Regions from separate parts of the Knoellia pratensis genome, predicted to be linked through region 2. Evidence: predicted binding sites of a transcription regulator. Region 2 holds the regulator's gene; the other holds the start of a gene.
What was found. The regulator HspR, encoded in region 2, represses chaperone genes until heat shock. The targets are predictions, from matches to a motif close to AAGTTGAGTCNNNNNGACTCAACTT.
Positions count from the first base shown of each region.

Region 1: ACFQRE_RS02375 (ATP-dependent Clp protease ATP-binding subunit) is a predicted target of HspR. The motif match lies at 1,925-1,949, and genes of this name have one in related genera.

Region 1 covers NZ_JBHTDJ010000001.1:524,466-533,415, reverse strand. Annotated here, with positions in the region: gene ACFQRE_RS02390 (hypothetical protein) at 1-77, opposite strand, end outside; gene ACFQRE_RS02385 (TetR/AcrR family transcriptional regulator) at 226-948, opposite strand; gene ACFQRE_RS02380 (hypothetical protein) at 1,173-1,853, shown strand; gene ACFQRE_RS02375 (ATP-dependent Clp protease ATP-binding subunit) at 2,097-4,643, shown strand; gene ACFQRE_RS02370 (DUF305 domain-containing protein) at 4,811-5,500, opposite strand; gene ACFQRE_RS02365 (LVIVD repeat-containing protein) at 5,709-7,097, shown strand; gene ACFQRE_RS02360 (LVIVD repeat-containing protein) at 7,338-8,750, shown strand; gene ACFQRE_RS02355 (amino-acid N-acetyltransferase) at 8,852-8,950, shown strand, end outside.
Region 2 covers NZ_JBHTDJ010000001.1:934,102-943,051, reverse strand. Annotated here, with positions in the region: gene ACFQRE_RS04445 (substrate-binding domain-containing protein) at 1-350, opposite strand, end outside; gene mmsB (multiple monosaccharide ABC transporter permease) at 442-1,692, opposite strand; gene mmsA (multiple monosaccharide ABC transporter ATP-binding protein) at 1,689-3,236, opposite strand; gene ACFQRE_RS04430 (hypothetical protein) at 3,474-3,743, opposite strand; gene ACFQRE_RS04425 (GntR family transcriptional regulator) at 3,762-4,523, opposite strand; gene ACFQRE_RS04420 (heat shock protein transcriptional repressor HspR) at 4,564-5,022, opposite strand; gene ACFQRE_RS04415 (DnaJ C-terminal domain-containing protein) at 5,025-6,071, opposite strand; gene grpE (nucleotide exchange factor GrpE) at 6,109-6,795, opposite strand; gene dnaK (molecular chaperone DnaK) at 6,792-8,705, opposite strand.

The DNA of each region.
Region 1 (8,950 bases), 410 kb from region 2:
TTGACGGCCACGACGGCCAGGCGCTCCTCGATCGGTGCATCAAGAAGGGTGTCAAGCGTGTTGAGGACTGTGTGCACCAGACGGACCTGCGGCCCTGCGTCGCCAGCTCTGCCCACGTCGGGCGTGGCGCTGCGCTCGTTTCTGTCCCACATCTCGACATCGACGCTACCCAAGGAGAACCCGGTGCGTTGCCCTTTGGAGAAGATGCTCGGAGCGAATGTGCCGTCAAGGAGTGGGAGCGCCCGGGGCCAGGCCGGGCGAGACCTCCGGGAAGCCCAACATCCGCATCACGGCCTGCACGAAGAGTGGATAGCGGTCCTCTCTCGTCAGGGGGGTCGTGATCCGTCCACTGATCTCGATCGAGAGTCGCCCGATGAGACAGGCCAGTCCGGTGGCGGCCAGCAGGTCGGCCACCTCCGCAGGGTTGTCCTGCCCCGATCGGCCCAAGGACCCGAGCATCGTGCGATCGGGGCGGATCTCGCCGTCCGCGAGCGCGCCTGCACAGACGCGACTGAAGGCCGCAAACGCCGGGTTGTCGTTCCCGACGGCGACTCGGGGTTGGTCGCGCGCGGGTTGGGTGTCGAAGATCAGGCCGTACTCCGCGGGGTGCTCGAGGGACCAGTAGCGCATCGCGAGGCACCCGGCGAACCACTGGGTGGCATGCGTGCCGTCATCGGCGAGGGCCTGAGCGGCGACGATCCGGTCGGCCACATCGCTCAGGGAGTCCATGGCCAACAGGTCCAACAGGGCTTCATGGCCATCGACGTAGCGGTAGAGCCCGGAGGGAGTGATGTGGATGGCCCGAGCCACCGCCCGCATGGTGACACCCGCAGTCCCGCGCTCGCGCAGTTCACCGAGGGCGGCTTCCTTGATCTCCTCGAGGACCTGGAGTCGCTGGCGTTCGCGCCGGGTGGCACCGGTGGGAGCAGAGCCTTGCTCACTCACCATGTGTCGAACGCCTCCATCAGAGTGGTCCACCAAACTGTTGTCGCGGGCACATGACCTTGCACGCACCTGGGTCATCGTTGGCGGCAAGGCTACTCGCGTGCGTCCCCTCGACCGCGCAGCCCTGAAGATTGAGCACCGAGGTCTCGCGCATCTCCTTCGGAGGGGCCTTTCGGCGTGGTCACAGGTTGCAGGTCCATCCTGACCTTGAGCGGAAGGACCCCTCCATGAGCGACACCCCTGACGAACCGGGCACCCCAGAGAGCCCGAAGACCCCGCCAGTCACGCCAACGCAGCAGTGGGCAGCCCCGGTTCCACCGGCGGCGCGACGGTCCATCTGGGGCGAGGCCATGTCGACCACCGGCGGCAAGCTCGCCGTCATCGTTGCGGGTGCGAGCCTGGGCCTGGTCGCCCTGCTGACAGTGGGCCTCGTGGTCGGCGCCTTCGCGCGCCACCTTGGTGCCGACCACCGTGGGCCATGGGCCGGGGACTCCCGTCAGATGCCCATGCCTGACCAGATGGGACCCGGACAGCGCGGACCCCAGGAGCTCCCGCGGGACCAGGCACCACGCCAGGCCCCTCCGGGCGCGGGCGACCTCCCCAACCTGGGGCTCCCGGGGGTGGGCGGCTCGCTGCACGGTGAGGCCGTGGTCCCCGGCAATGGCACGGCCACGAGGACGATCATCTTCCAGACAGGAGAAGTCACGAACGTGACGGCGGACAGGCTCACCGTCAAGAGCACGGACGGGTTCACCGCCACCTACACGATCGGCGCCGACAGCCGCGATCGCCTCAAGAACAAGGTGTCGACCCTGGCCAAGGGTGATGTGGTCACCGTGATGGCGGCCAAGGACAGCAAGGAGACCCTGAGGATCCTCCGGACCGGGCGGACCGGCGCCGGCAGCTGAGCACCACGGCATACCGGCGGATCTCCCTCCTGACGGCCGCCGAAGCGGCGCCCGGAAGTCCGCCCAGAGCGAACATGAGTCGGCTGCGCTCATCCTGCGGAACACCGCGCGCGTATGCCGCGTTGGACGCCTTGACACACCTCGCCCCTCCTCATTTCGTGACGGTCCATGTGAACAGGCCACCACGGCATACAGGGAGCGGGGATAGCATCGAGGTGACTCGAATAGTCAGGAGCCAGCACCATGTTCGAACGGTTCACAGACCGCGCCCGCCGGGTGGTCGTCCTCGCCCAGGAAGAGGCGCGCCTCCTCAACCACAACTACATCGGCACCGAGCACATCCTGCTCGGCCTCATCCACGAGGGTGAAGGTGTTGCCAGCAAGGCCCTCGAGAGCCTGGGGATCTCTCTCGATGCCGTGCGCGAGCAGGTGCAGGAGATCATCGGCCAGGGCCAGCAGGCCCCGACCGGTCACATCCCGTTCACGCCCCGCGCCAAGAAGGTCCTCGAGCTCTCGCTGCGCGAGGCCCTTCAGCTCGGCCACAACTACATCGGCACCGAGCACATCCTGCTTGGCCTGATCCGCGAGGGTGAGGGAGTTGCCGCCCAGGTCCTCGTCAAGCTCGGCGCCGACCTCGGTCGCGTCCGCCAGCAGGTCATCCAGCTCATCTCGGGCTACCAGGGTGGCAAGGAGGGCACGACGGCCGGCGTCGGTCAGGGCGGCCCCGCCGAGGGCACCCCCGCCGGTTCGCTCGTGCTCGACCAGTTCGGTCGCAACCTCACCGTGGCTGCTCGCGAGGGCAAGCTCGACCCGGTCATCGGGCGTGAGAAGGAGATCGAGCGGGTCATGCAGGTGCTGTCCCGCCGCACCAAGAACAACCCGGTGCTCATCGGTGAGCCCGGCGTCGGCAAGACGGCCGTCGTCGAGGGTCTTGCCCAGGACATCGTGCGCGGTGAGGTTCCCGAGACGCTCAAGGACAAGCAGCTCTACACGCTTGACCTCGGCGCGCTCGTCGCTGGCAGCCGCTACCGCGGTGACTTCGAGGAGCGCCTCAAGAAGGTCCTCAAGGAGATCCGCACCCGCGGCGACATCGTGCTGTTCATCGACGAGATCCACACCCTCGTCGGTGCCGGTGCGGCTGAAGGCGCCATCGACGCTGCGTCCATCCTCAAGCCGATGCTGGCCCGCGGTGAGCTCCAGGTCGTCGGTGCGACGACCCTGGACGAGTACCGCAAGCACATCGAGAAGGACGCCGCGCTCGAGCGCCGCTTCCAGCCGATCCAGGTGGCCGAGCCGACGTTGGCTCACACCATCGAGATCCTCAAGGGTCTGCGCGACCGCTACGAGGCGCACCACCGCGTCTCGATCACCGACGCCGCGCTCGTCGCGGCCGCCAACATGGCCGACCGCTACATCAACGACCGCTTCCTGCCCGACAAGGCCATCGACCTCATCGACGAGGCCGGCGCCCGACTGCGCATCCGCCGCATGACCGCACCGCCGGACCTGCGCGAGTTCGACGAGAAGATCCAGGCCGTCGTGCGCGAGAAGGAGTCGGCGATCGACGGGCAGGACTTCGAGAAGGCGGCGCGTCTGCGCGACGACGAGAAGAACCTGCGCAACGAGAAGTCGCAGCGGGAGACCGAGTGGAAGTCGGGTGACCTCGACGTCGTCGCCGAGGTCGACGAGGAGCTCATCGCCGAGGTCCTGGCGGCCTCGACCGGGATCCCTGTGTTCAAGCTGACCGAGGAGGAGTCGAGCCGACTGCTCCACATGGAGGACGAGCTGCACAAGCGCGTCGTCGGCATGGACGACGCCATCAAGGCTCTGTCGCAGGCGATCCGTCGCACGCGCGCTGGTCTGAAGGACCCGCGTCGCCCCGGTGGCTCGTTCATCTTCGCCGGTCCGACCGGTGTGGGCAAGACCGAGCTCGCCAAGACGCTCGCGGCCTTCCTCTTCGGTGACGAGGACAGCCTCATCCAGCTCGACATGTCGGAGTACTCCGAAAAGCACACTGTCTCAAGGCTTTTCGGCTCGCCCCCCGGCTACGTCGGCTACGAAGAGGGTGGGCAGCTCACCGAGAAGGTCCGGCGCAAGCCGTTCTCGGTCGTCCTGTTCGACGAGGTCGAGAAGGCCCACCCCGAGATCTTCAACTCCCTGTTGCAGGTCCTCGAGGACGGTCGCCTCACCGACTCCCAGGGTCGCGTCGTCGACTTCAAGAACACCGTCATCATCATGACGACCAACCTCGGTACGCGTGACATCTCGAAGGGCTCGCTCGGCTTCTCGGCCGGTCCCGAGACCCAGAGCAGCTACGACCGGATGAAGGCCAAGGTGGTGGACGAGCTCAAGCAGCACTTCCGCCCCGAGTTCCTCAACCGCGTCGACGACACGATCGTCTTCCCGCAGCTGTCGCAGGACGAGATCATCCAGATCGTCGACCTCGAGATCGCCAAGCTCGACAAGCGCCTCAAGGACAAGGACATGGGCATGGAGCTCACGCCCATGGCCAAGACGCTGCTTGCCAAGCGCGGCTACGACCCCGTGCTCGGTGCGCGACCGTTGCGTCGCACCATCCAGCGCGAGATCGAGGACGTGCTGTCCGAGAAGATCCTGTTCGGTGAGCTCAAGGCCGGCGAGATCGTCGCGGTCGATGCGACCGGTGAGGGCAAGGACGACACGTTCACCTTCGCGGGTGCCCGCAAGGCCGAGATCGTCGAGGTCCCGATCGTCGCTGCTGCCACGGGCGGCGCCGTCGGCAGTGAGCCGGCCGCTGCGGCCGGCGAGTAGCCAACAGCCTCACCCAGCCAGACAACAAAGGCGGGGTATGCCGGAACGAGAGTTCCCGGCATACCCCGCCTTTGCGTTGTCCCCCAGGCGACTTCGTGCCCCGCACGGACACGATGTGGGGCGTTCAGCCAACGGAACGTGTCCGTGCGGGGCACGAAGTTTCAAGCTCAGGAGAGGCGGGCGAGCATGGTCTGCATCTGTTGGATCTGCTTGGTCTGCGTCACGTTGATGTCGGCGGCCATCTCGCCGACCTTCTCGTCCGAGGCACCCTTGGCGTGCTCACCGACCATCGCGAGCGCGCCCTGGTGGTGAGCGGTCATGAGGGTGAGGAACAGCCGGTCGGCTTCCACTCCGGACGTCTTGCCCAGGGCGGCGAGCTGAGCGGCCGTGGCCATGCCCGGCATGCCGGCGTGGTCATGGTCGCCGAGGCGCGGGTTCGTCGCCTGCGGGGGGACGGTCTGCTTGCGTTCCTCGAGCCAGGTCTTCATGGTCAGGATCTCGGGCTGCTGCTCGTCGGCGATCCGGGAGGCGAGCGCCTTGACCTGGGTGTCGGCGAGGCGTGGCGTTGCCGTCTCGACCATGACGATGGCCTGGGCGTGGTGGACGATCATGTCCTGATAGAAGGTGACGTCGCCCGGTCGCACCGTGGTGGTGGGGACAGGGGCCGCGGCAGTGCCCGTGAGGGTGGCATTGGGTTCGCCCGGCAGGCCCGGCTGGAGCACCGGCCCGCTGGGAGTCACGGCCGTGGAGGACGGCAGGGGCTCCCCATCGCCCGTGCAGCCGGTGAGCCCGATCAGGGTGGTCGCGACGAGGAGGGCGAGGACTGCGCTGCGCGGTTGATGAACACGAGAAACCATGGGGCGCACTGTAGTTGGCCAGCCTCCACGTCCGCTCGCCCGAACGGGCCGAACTGGCCGAACTGGCCGAACTGGCCGAACTGGCGGGTAGACAGTTCTTACCGAATATTTACGCCGTTCGCGCAGATTCTGCGGGAGGCTGGGGCCAATTGCAGTCGTCACCGGGCGCAGCCCTCAACGAAGGCCGGGCCCCAGGGTAGGAGGAATCATGAGAATCGTGCGTTCTCTGGGGGTGGCGGCCGTCGCGGCCCTGACCGCGCTCACCGGCGCGACCGTGGCCTCGGCGGCCGACGGCATCGGGCTGTGGGGGACCCAGCTCGCGCCTGACCAGATCGGCCGCAGCGCCAATGTGGAGCACCTCTTCAACACTCCGCACGCCGGGCCGTTGGCCTCAGGGACCGGCACCGACATCGCGTTCTCGGGCAACAAGGCGTTCGTCGGCAACTACAACGGGTTCGTCATCTACGACATCTCGAACCCCGCATCGCCCACCAAGCTGGCCACGGTGAGCTGCCCCGGTTCCCAGAACGACGTGTCGATCTCGGGCAACCTGCTCTATCTGTCGACCGACTCCTCGCGCAACGACTCGAGCTGCTCCTCGGTCTCACAGTCGGCCACGATCAAGGCGGCGTGGGAGGGCATCAAGATCTTCGACGTGTCCGTCCCGACCAACCCGACGTACCTCGCGGCAGTCGAGACCAAGTGCGGCTCGCACACCAACACCCTCGTGCCCGGCGGCGCGAACGACTACATCTACGTGTCGTCCTACAGCCCCAGCACCCAGACTCCGGACTGTCTCCCGCCGCACGACCTCATCTCGATCGTCGAGGTTCCCAAGGCCAACCCCACTGCGGCCAAAGTCGTTGCGACGCCTAATCTCTTCCCGGACGGTGGCACCCAGAACAGCAAGCTGCTCGCCGGCGGCACCAGCGGCTGCCACGACATCACGGCCTTCCCCGCCAAGGGGATCGCGGCCGGGGCCTGCATGGGTGACGGGATCATCATGGACATCTCCAACCCGGTCGCGCCAACGGTTCTGTCCCGGGTCTCCGATCGCAACTTCGCGTTCTGGCATTCGGCGACCTTCAACCAGGACGCCACCAAGGTCGTCTTCACCGACGAGCTCGGCGGCGGCGGGGCGGCCACGTGCGACGCGAAGAACTACAACAAGCGGGGTGCCGACGCGATCTACGACGTGTCCGCCACCAAGCAGCTGACCTTCAAGTCGTACTTCAAGATCGCACGTCATCAGGGCAAGTCCGAGAACTGTGTCGCCCACAACGGGTCGATCATCCCGGTCGCCGGTCGTGACGTCATGGTCCAGTCCTGGTACATGGGCGGAACGTCGTTCTGGGACTTCACCAACAGTGCGGCACCCCGAGAGATCGGCTACTTCGAGCGCGGACCCGACGGCGGCGTCGGTGGGGGCGGCGGTGGCACCTGGTCGTCGTACTACTACAACGGCCACGTCTACTCCTCCGACCTCGGCAAGGGCTTCGACGTCCTGAAGATCACCGACCCCGACCTGCAGGGAGCCGCGCTCGTGCAGATGGGTGAGCTCAACCCGCAGAGCCAGCCGGTCTACGCGACCCCCTGAGCGTCACCCTGTCCTGCCGGCCGTCCGCGTCCCATGCGCGGGCGGCCGGTTCGCGTTGTGGCGCCTCCACCCACCGGAGCCGGGCGAACCGGGCGAACCGGACAAGACCGGACAGAACTCGCGAGTAGTTACTTCTTACCAAACCTTTACCCCACTGTCGGAACTTATGCGCGAGGCTGAACGGCACCCGCACATCACTTGGGCGCACTCGCGGGGGTTGCGCCCACCGGAGGAGGAAACATGAGAATCCTGCGCTCCATCGGGGTGGCCGCCATCGCCACCCTCACCGCGACAGGCACAGGTGCCGTGGTGGCCGCAGCCGCGCCCGGAGACGGTGTCGGTCTGTCCGGCACTCAACTGGCCGCCGACCAGATCGGCCGCAGCGCCAACGTGCAGCACCTGTTCAACACTCCCCACGCCGGACCCCTCGCGGGCGCCACCGGCTCCGACATCGCCTTCTCGGGCAACAAGGCGTTCGTCGGCAACTACAACGGCTTCGTCATCTACGACGTCTCCACCCCCGCCTCGCCCACCAAGCTCGCGACAGTGAGCTGCCCCGGGTCGCAGAACGACATCTCCATCTCGGGCAACCTGCTCTACCTGTCGACCGACTCGTCGCGCAATGACGACTCCTGCGCATCGGTCGCGCAGTCGGCGACGATCAAGGAATCGTGGGAGGGCATCAAGATCTTCGACGTGTCCGACCCGACGAACCCCCGCTACCTCAAGGCCGTCGAGACCAACTGCGGCTCGCACACCAACACGCTCGTTCCCAGCGCGAACTACGACTACATCTACGTCTCGAGCTACTCCCCGAACGCGACCTTCCCTGACTGCCAGCCGCCGCACGACGCCATCAGCATCGTCAAGGTCCCCAAGGCCAACCCGACGGCCGCCGCCGTGATCGCGGCCCCCAACATGTTCCCGGACGGCGGCAACCCCGGTGGCACCCAGCCCTCGGGTGACAGGTACTCCGCGACGACCGGCTGCCACGACATCACGGCATACCCGTCCAAGAAGATCGCGGCCGGCGCCTGCATGGGTGACGGTGTCATCTTCGACATCGCGAACCCCGAAGCCCCCAAGGTCATCGAGACCGTCCAGGACACGACGAACTTCGCGTTCTGGCACTCGGCAACCTTCAACAACAAGGGCACGAAGGTCATCTTCACCGATGAGCTCGGTGGCGGTGGCCGGGCCACCTGCAACGCGACGGTCGGTTCGACCCGTGGCGCCAACGGTATCTACGACCTGTCGGCCGACAACCAGCTGACCTTCAAGTCGTACTACAAGATCCCGCGCCACCAGTTCGACAGCGAGAACTGCGTCGCCCACAACGGTTCCCTCATCCCTGTCAACGGACGCGACGTCATGGTCCAGTCCTGGTACATGGGTGGCACGTCCTTCTGGGACTTCACCGACTCCGAGAACCCCCGTGAGATCGGCTACTTCGAGCGCGGACCCAACGGTGGCGTCGGTGGTGGCGGCGGTGGCACCTGGTCGTCGTACTACTACAACGGCCACGTCTACTCGTCCGACCTGGGCAAGGGCTTCGACGTCCTCAAGATCACCGACCCCAGCCTCAAGAAGGCGGCCGGCGTGAAGATGAACGAGCTCAACCCGCAGAGTCAGCCGGTCTACCAGACCCGCTGACTCACGGACCAGAGCGTCAGTCGGGACGCTCACCAAGGACCGGCCGTCCGTGCCTCGTGCACGGGCGGCCGGTTCTTGCGTATGCCGGAATACTGGGTCGCATGTCCCCCGCACCTGAGCGCCCGGCCGAGTCCGACGGCATACTCATCCGCTCTGCACGCACCGCGGACGTGCGCCCGATGCGCGCCCTCGTCGCACCG
Region 2 (8,950 bases):
AGCTGGGCACCGTCGATGGCGCCGACGACGACGACCTTGGCGCCCTTGGTGACCATGGACTGGAGCTGGTTCTGCTGCTCGCCGACACCACCGTTGGCGAACTGCACGTCGGCCTTGAAGCCGGCCTTGGCGAGGCCGTCCTTGAAGAGGTTCTCGGCGAGGACCCAGTTCTCGGAGGTCTTCTGCGGGAGGGAGACGCCGATCAGGGCGTCCTTCGGGAAGGCCTCGGCTGCGCCGCTGGCGGCACCACTCGCGGTGTCGGTCGGGGTCTTCTCGTCGGCACGGCCGCAGCCGGTCAGTGCAAGAGCTGCAATGGCGGAGACCGCCATCACCTTGGTGAGGGAACGCATGTTGTCTCTTTCTTTCGTATGCCGTGACGAACCCGGGGCGGAGACGTCACCTGTGGTGCCTATGAAGTTGGCTGGTCCGGCGAGCCCGGGGTCAGGACTCCTGCTTCACCGTCTCGGTCGTGTCCTGGGTCGCTCGCCGACCGAAGTTCTGGGTGAGCAGGCCCGTGATCGAGCGCCGGCCCTGTGACTTGTTGTAGACGTCGAAGGCGACGGCGGTGAGCAGCACGAGGCCCTTGATGATCTGGGTCATGTCGGCGCCCACACCCTTGAGCTGGAGCCCGTTGTTGAGGACGGCTATGACGAGACCCCCGATGACGGCTCCGACCACGGTGCCGACACCACCGGTGACGGCGGCGCCACCGATGAAGACGGCGGCGATCGCGTCAAGCTCCCAGCCGACCCCGTCGAACGGGCCGGAGGCGTTGGAGCGGGCGACGAACATCATCCCGGCGAGGGCCGCGAGGATCGACATGTTCATCATGACGAGGAAGTTGACCCGCTTGGAACGCACGCCGGACAGCTCGGCTGCGTGGCGGTTGCCACCGACGGCGTAGACGTGGCGTCCGATGATCGTGCGCGTGGAGATGAAGCCGTAGAGCAGGACGAGTCCGCCGAGGATGAGCGCGGATATCGGCAGGGAGGTACCACGCCGACCCGACGCCATGAGCATGGCGACGGCGAGGATGGCGACGGAGATCAGGCCGAGCCGGATCCACATGACCGAGCCGGCCTCGACGTCGACACCGATCTTGGCCTGGTTGCGCCTGTTGCGCAGGGTCCCGCCGATGATGGCCGCGCAGAGAAGCAGCCCGATGAGGATGGTGAGGTTGTTGTAGCCGGTCCTGGGCCCGACCTCAGGCAGATACCCGGCGCCGATGGTCTGGAAGTCCTCGCCGACAGGAACGGTGTTTGACTTGCCGACCCACTGGTTGGCCCCGCGGAAGATGAGCATGCCGGCCAGCGTGACGATGAAGGCGGGGATGCCGACGATGGCGACCCAGAACCCCTGCCAGGCGCCGGCCAGGGCGCCGATGGCGAGGCCGAGCAGGATGCCGAGGTACCAGGGGATGCCCCAGTCGCGCATCGCGATGGCGACGCAGATGCCGACAAAGGCGGCGATCGACCCGACCGAGAGGTCGATGTGGCCCGCGATGATGACGAGCACCATGCCGATGGCCATCACGAGGATGTAGCTGTTGCCCTGGAAGATGTTGATGACGTTGCCCGGGTCGAGCGTCAGCCCGTCCGTCAAGAACTGGAAGAGCACGATGAGGAAGACGAGGGCAAAGATCATCCCGAACTGGCGGGTGTCGCCTCCGAAGATCTCCTTGAGCTTGTTCATGCGGCGTCCTTCGGGGTCGAGTCGGAGGTGGAGTTCGTTGGCCCGGTCTTGGTCATGAGGCGCATGAGGGACTCCTGGTCCGCCGCGGCCTTGTCGAGGACGCCGGTGATCCGGCCCTCACTGATCGTGTAGATCCGGTCGCTCAGACCCAGCAGCTCGGGCAGCTCGGAGCTGACGACGATGACGCCCTTGCCCTCGTTCGCGAGGCGCTGGATGATCCCGTAGATCTCGAACTTCGCGCCGACGTCGATGCCGCGGGTGGGCTCGTCGAGGATGAGCAGGTCGGGATCGGTGAAGAGCCACTTGGCCAGGACGACCTTCTGCTGGTTGCCACCCGAGAGCTTGGCCACGCCATAGTCGACCGAAGGGGTCTTGGTGCGCAGCGCCTTGCGATAGTCGTCGGCCGCGGAGTGCTCGGCGCGACGGTCGATGACCAGCTGGTGGGTGATCTTCTTGAGCTTGGCCGAGACCGTCGTCGCCTTGATGTCGTCGAGCAGGTTGAGGCCGAGGGACTTGCGGTCCTCGGTGAGGTAGCCGATCCCCGCGTCGATGGCCGCGGGCACGTTGCGCAGGTCCACCCGTTTGCCGTTGAGCGTCATCTCGCCGCTCATCCAAGTGCCGTAGGAATGGCCGAAGATCGAGCGCATGAGCTCGGTGCGCCCGGAGCCCATGAGACCGGCGAAGCCGACGATCTCGCCGCGGCGCACGAAGAACTCGGACTGTTTGGCCACGAGGCGATCCGCAACCTGTGGGTGCCCGACGGTCCAGTTCTTGATCTCGAACATGACCTCGCCGATCTGCGGCGTGTGGTCGGGGAAGCGAGACTCGAGCGAACGCCCGACCATGCCGCGGATGATGCGGTCCTCGTCGACGGCACCCTCGCGCACGTCGAGGGTCTCGACCGTCTCGCCGTCACGGATGATCGTGATCGCGTCTGCGATGGCCTCGATCTCGTTGAGCTTGTGGCTGATCATGATGGACGTGATGCCCTTGCTCTGCAGGCCTCGGATGAGGCCGAGCAGGTGGCGCGAGTCCTCCTCGTTGAGCGCCGCAGTGGGCTCGTCGAGGATGAGCAGCTGCACATCCTTGGAGAGCGCCTTGGCGATCTCCACGAGCTGCTGCTTGCCGACACCGATGTTCTTGATCGGCGTCTCGGGGTCCTCCGCGAGGCCGACGCGTGCCAGGAGGTCGCGCGCCCGGTTGTTGGTCTTGACCCAATCGATCGCGCCGCGCTTGGTCTCCTCGTTGCCCAGGAAGATGTTCTCGGCGATGGAGAGCTCGGGAATGAGCGCCAGCTCCTGGTGGATGATCACGATGCCGGCGTGCTCGGAGTCGCGGATGTTGTTGAACGTCACGTCGGCGCCGTTGAAGCGGATCGTGCCTTCATAGGTGCCGTGCGGGTGGACGCCTGACAGGACCTTCATCAGGGTCGACTTGCCCGCGCCGTTCTCACCGCAGATCGCGTGGACGTCACCGCGGCGCACCGTCAGGGTGACGTCGGAGAGGGCCTTCACACCGGGAAAGGTCTTGGTGATGCCCGTCATCTCCAGGATGGGTGCCGAACCGGCCACATCGTCTCCTCATCGAGTCACTCACCGAGGACCTCGATGGCCTCGGTGAGCCGATGCTAGACCCGTCACCTGTCGTTGACGGTCACCTCGGTGGCGGGACGCCCAGCCTTGTCCAGTGGACAAGGCTAATCGGACAAAAACACCCGGGATGCCCCGTGATACCCGCGTCTGGTGCATGACAGGGCACTCCCGCATCGACAGCCGTATCGGTCAGGGATCTGTCGGAACGGGGTCGTACCAACCGTGGTGCTCCTTCGCGAGGGCCGCGAACCGGTCGCGCAGACCGCTCTCCACAGGTCCTGACTCGTCCTCGACCATGTCCTCACGCACGTGAACACCCCACTCGTGGTCCTCGGCGTCGTCTTCTCCCGCGAGGGCAACGCGCAGGACCCGGACCTCGCTGAAACCCTCGTCAGCAAGGTCGGCGGCGATCTCTTGTGCCACGGCGCGGTCGGGGAAGAGAAGCAGGTGCTCGGTCATGAAACGTGAGTATGCCGTTCAGCGGGCTTCCGGTGCTGCCGCCAGTCGCCCGTCCGGTCCGGCGGCCAGCGGGAACCACAGCTCGTAGCGATCAGCGGGAAGGACGGCCTCGGCGTACTCCACCGGGATGCCGGCAGCCGTGGCACGGCGGGTCAGGCGCACGATGGGAGACGCCGACGAGATGGCCAGGTGGCGTTGCTCGGACGCCGTCGGGAAGCCCACAACAACGCTCTCCTCACCCGCGTCCGGTAGCTGGCCGCGATCTCGGAGCCAGCCATACAGACTTGCCGGAGGCTCACCCTTGAGCAGGGGACGGGCGAGGCGCGCGGGGAGCCAAACACGTTCCAGCGCAAGCGGATTGCCATCGCCGAGCCGCAACCGGTCCAGGCGAACGGCCGCAGCTCCCGCCCGCAGCCGGAGGTGGACACGCACCGCCTCGGGTGGCGCGTCGTCCAGGGCCCGGCCCAGGGTTCGCGTTGTCGGGTTGAGCTGGGCGCGCTTGACCTCGTCGGCGAACGATCCGAGTCTCACCCGAAGGGCGATGGCCGGTGGCTGCACAAAGGTCCCGCGTCCCTGCTCGGCCCGCAGCCGGCCCTCGCGCGTGAGCACGGCAATCGCCCCGCGCACGGTCATGCGCGCAACGCTCCACTCCTCGGCGAGCGCCCGCTCGGTCGGGAGCATCGCCCCCGAGCCCAGGGTGTCGGCCAGTGCCCGAAGGCGCGAGATCGCCTGCGACTGCTTGGTCGGGCGCGTCTCCTCGACCTCGGATTGTCCTGCCATGACCGTGACAGTAGCCGGGGTAGGAGTGGTGTGCGGAAGGTCAGGGGCGCCAGAGGACCAGGGCCTGCGAAGCAGAGCCCCCACCGGGCCGACGGCGGGGCCGCTCCCCCAGACGGCTGGCGAAGATCTCGCCGCCCGGGCCCACGGAGAACACCCTCGACCCACCGAAGGCGGCGATGCGCAACCGCTCGGCCTCGAGCGTCACCTCGGCAATGCGGGCCTGCAGGGCGTCCACCCGGTTCTCGAGCTCGAGGATGCGGGCGATGCCGGGGAGGCTGATTCCCTCCTCCTGCGAGAGGCGTTGCACCTCACGAAGCATCTCGACGTCGCGCGCCGAATATCGGCGCCCGCCACCTCTGGTGCGTGACGGGGTGACGAGCCCGATCCGGTCGTACTGACGCAGGGTCTGGGCATGCATGCCAGCGAGCTCGGCCGCGACCGAGATGACGAAGACGGGTGCCTCGTCATCCGGTCGCGGGAGGCGCGGGCGGGAAGCCATGATCAGGCCTTGGCCCTGTCGGCGAGCTCGGCCCGCGGGTCGACGCCGTCGGCCTCGGCCTGCAGGACCTCGATCGCCTCACGAGCCCTGTCGGACAGGGCATCCGGCACGATGACCTGCACCTTGGCGAGCAGGTCGCCGGTCGAGTTCTTGCCCACGACCCCACGGCCCTTGACGCGCAGGACACGGCCCGAGGGCGTGCCGGGGGCGATGCGCACCTTGACGTCGTGGCCGTCGAGGGTGGGCACCGCGACCGTGGCACCGAGGGCAGCCTCGGCAAAGGTCACCGGCAGGTCGATCGTGAGGTTGTCGCCCTCACGTCCGAAGACCGGGTGCTTCTCGACCGAGACGGCGAGCATGAGATCGCCGGCCGCAGCACCCGGTTCGCCCGGCTGACCCTTGCCACGCAGACGGATCTTCTGACCGTCCCTGACGCCGGCCGGGATGCGCGCCGTGATGGTGCGCCCCTCAGCCGTGCGCAGCGTCACCGTCGAACCCTCGACGGCGTCGCGGAACGGCAGCGTCGTGGAGGCCTGGACATCGGCACCCTTGCGGGGACCGCGAGGGGCGCCGTAACCGGCATACCCCGGTTGTCCACCGCGGCCAGCGGCACCGCCGGCAGCGCCACCGAACATCTGCGACAGCAGATCGTTGATGTCCTCGCCGCCACCGCCACCGGGGTAGCCGCCGTAGGACGACCCACCACCGGTGTCGAAGCGCATGCGTGAACCGCCGCCACCGCCGAAGGCACTGAAGACGTCGTCGAAGCCACCATTGCCACCCGGACCACCCGCCGTGAAGCGAGCGCCGCCGTGGGCCATCTGGCGCACGGCGTCGTACTCCTCGCGCTGCTTGGTGTCGGACAGCACCGCGTTGGCCTCGCCGATGTCCTTGAACTTCTGCTCGGCGCCCGCATCACCCGGGTTCTTGTCCGGGTGGTGCGTGCGGGCGAGCTTGCGGTAGGCCTTCTTGATCGCGGCCGCGTCAGCGTCCTTGGAGACGCCGAGGATGGCGTAGAAGTCCTTCTCGAACCAGTCCTGACTGGCCATCAGCGCCTCCTTCGAAGAAACGGCCTCTCACGCTGCATCATTCAGGATCGGCGACGGCCACCCGCGCGGGGCGGAGGACCTGGTCGCCGGTGCGATAGCCGGGCTGGAGCACCTGGACGACGGTGGTGGCCGTCGCATCGGTCGGCAGCTCCGGGTTCGAGGCGTCCCACGCGGCGTGCATGAGGGCCTCGTGCTGCATCGGGTCGAACACCTCGCCGACGCCACCGAAGCGGGTCAGGCCGAACTTGCCGAGACTGGTCTCGAGCTTGTCGGCGATCGCCGCGAACGGGCCGTCGGTGAGATCGCCGTGGTCACGGGCCAGCTGGATGTCGTCGAGGACCGGCAGAACCGACTCGAGGACGTCGCGCACCGCACGCTCCTGGACGCTCGCCCGGTCACGGTCGACACGACGCTTGTAGTTGACGTACTCCGCGTTGAGCCGCTGGAGGTCGTCGAGCCGCTGCGCCGCGAGCGCCGTGTCCGGGTGTTCGCCGCCGGTCTCGCCGGTCTCGCGGGTGTCGCCGACGCCAGTTTCGCCAACATCGATGGCGTCGATCTGGTCCGCCACCGAGGCGGTGGCCCCGGTCTGGGCCGGAGCCACCTCCTCGCCGTCGTTGGCCGACTCGGTGTTGATCGCGTCGGAGAACTCCTCGTCCACGATCTCGCCGTCGAAGATCTCGTCGTCCCCCGGCACGCGGTCTCCCGCACTGCTCGAGTCGGTCACTTCTTGTCCTCGGTGTCAGCGGTGTCGTCGTCCTCCACGACCTCCGCGTCGACGACATCACTGTCGTCGTTGGCCTGGGCGTCGGCCTCGCCAGCGTCAGAAGCCTCGCCACCGGGAACGTCACCGGACTCGCCCTGCTCGGCCGCCGCGGCATACATGGCGGCGCCCATCTTCTGGGACTCCTCGTTGAGGGTGTCGATCTTGGACTGGATGTCCTCGCGCGACGCCTGGGCCTCCGGCTTCAGGGCGTCCTTGAGGGCGACGAGCGCCTCGTCGACGGGCTTGCGCGCGTCGTCGCTGAGCTTGTCACCGGACTCGGCGAGGAACTTCTCGGTCGAGAAGACGAGCGACTCGGCCTGGTTGCGGGTCTCGGTCTCCTCGCGGCGGGCCTTGTCCTCCTCGGCGTGAGCCTCGGCGTCCTTGACCATGCGCTCGATCTCCTCCTTGGACAGCGCGCTGCCGCCAGAGATGGTGATCTTCTGCTCCTTGCCGGTGCCGCGGTCCTTGGCCGTCACGTGGACGATGCCGTTGGCGTCGATGTCGAAGGTGACCTCGACCTGCGGGACGCCACGGGGGGCGGGCGCGATGCCGGAGAGCTCGAACGTGCCGAGCGCCTTGTTCTGCTGCGCGATCTCGCGCTCACCCTGGAAGACCTGGATGAGAACGCTGGGCTGGTTGTCCTCAGCGGTCGAGAACACCTCGGAGCGCTTCGTCGGGATCGCGGTGTTGCGCTCGATGAGCTTGGTGAAGAGCCCACCCTTGGTCTCGATGCCGAGCGAGAGCGGCGTGACGTCGATGAGGAGGACGTCCTTGCGCTCACCCTTGAGGACACCGGCCTGGAGGGCAGCGCCGAGCGCCACGACCTCGTCGGGGTTGACGCCCTTGTTGGGCTCCTTGCCACCGGTGAGCTCCTTGACGAGCTCGGTCACGGCGGGCATGCGGGTCGAGCCACCGACGAGGACCACGTGGTCGATGTCGGCGAGCTTGATGCCGGCGTCCTTGATGACGTTCTGGAACGGCTGCTTGGTGCGGTCCAGCAGGTCCTGGGTCATCTGCTCGAACTGGGCGCGGGTCAGCGTCTCGTCGAGGTGGATGGGGCCGTTCTCGCTCATGGAGAGGTACTGCATCGAGATGTTGGTCGAGCTGGCCGAGGAGAGCTCCTTCTTGGCCTGCTCGGCGGCGTCACGCAGACGCTGCATCGCGATCTTGTCCTTGGCGAGGTCGACGCCGGTGTTGTTCTTCACCGTGGTGAGGAGGTGCTGGACGACGCGGTCGTCCCAGTCGTCTCCACCGAGCTGGTTGTCACCGCTGGTCGCGCGGACCTGGATGGTGGCGAAGCCGTCCTCCGGGTCCTTGCCCACCTCGAGGAGGGACACGTCGAACGTGCCACCACCGAGGTCGAAGACGAGGATGAGCTCGTCCTCCTTGCCCTTGTCGAGGCCGTAGGCGAGGGCCGCAGCAGTGGGCTCGTTGACGATCCGCAGGACGTTGAGGCCCGCGATCTCACCGGCTTCCTTGGTGGCCTGACGCTCGGCGTCGTCGAAGTAGGCGGGGACGGTGATGACGGCGTCGGTGACGGGCTCACCGAGGTAGGCCTCCGCGTCGCGCTTGAGCTTCTGGAGCGTGCGCGCGCTGATCTCCTGCGAGTTGTACTTCTTGCCGTCGATGTCCTCGCTCGTCCAGTCGGTGCCGATGTGGCGCTTGACGGAGCGCAGCGTGCGGTCGGCGTTGGTCACGGCCTGGCGCTTCGCGATCTCGCCGACGAGGACCTCACCGCCCTTGGTGAAGGCGACGACCGACGGGGTCGTGCGTCCGCCCTCGGAGTTCGCGATGATCGTGGGCTCGCCACCTTCGAGGACGGCGACGGCTGAGTTCGTGGTTCCGAGGTCGATTCCGACTGCGCGGGCCATGTGGATCTCCTTGCGTGTTGAGCTTGCGTTGAGTTGCTTGCACTCAAGTTAGGAGCCGGTATGCCGCATGGCAAATCCGTGCGTCCAAACTTGCGTTCACTCGACTCAACTCTTGGCTGCGTGACCTTGTTCCCGGCGACCGTTCCTGAAACCAGATCAAGGCGCAGGTCACTGCGGAGCAATCCGGTTTCATCCCTGCACCGAACCCCTCTCGATGTGGCCGACGTCTCGGCCGCTTGATCCGG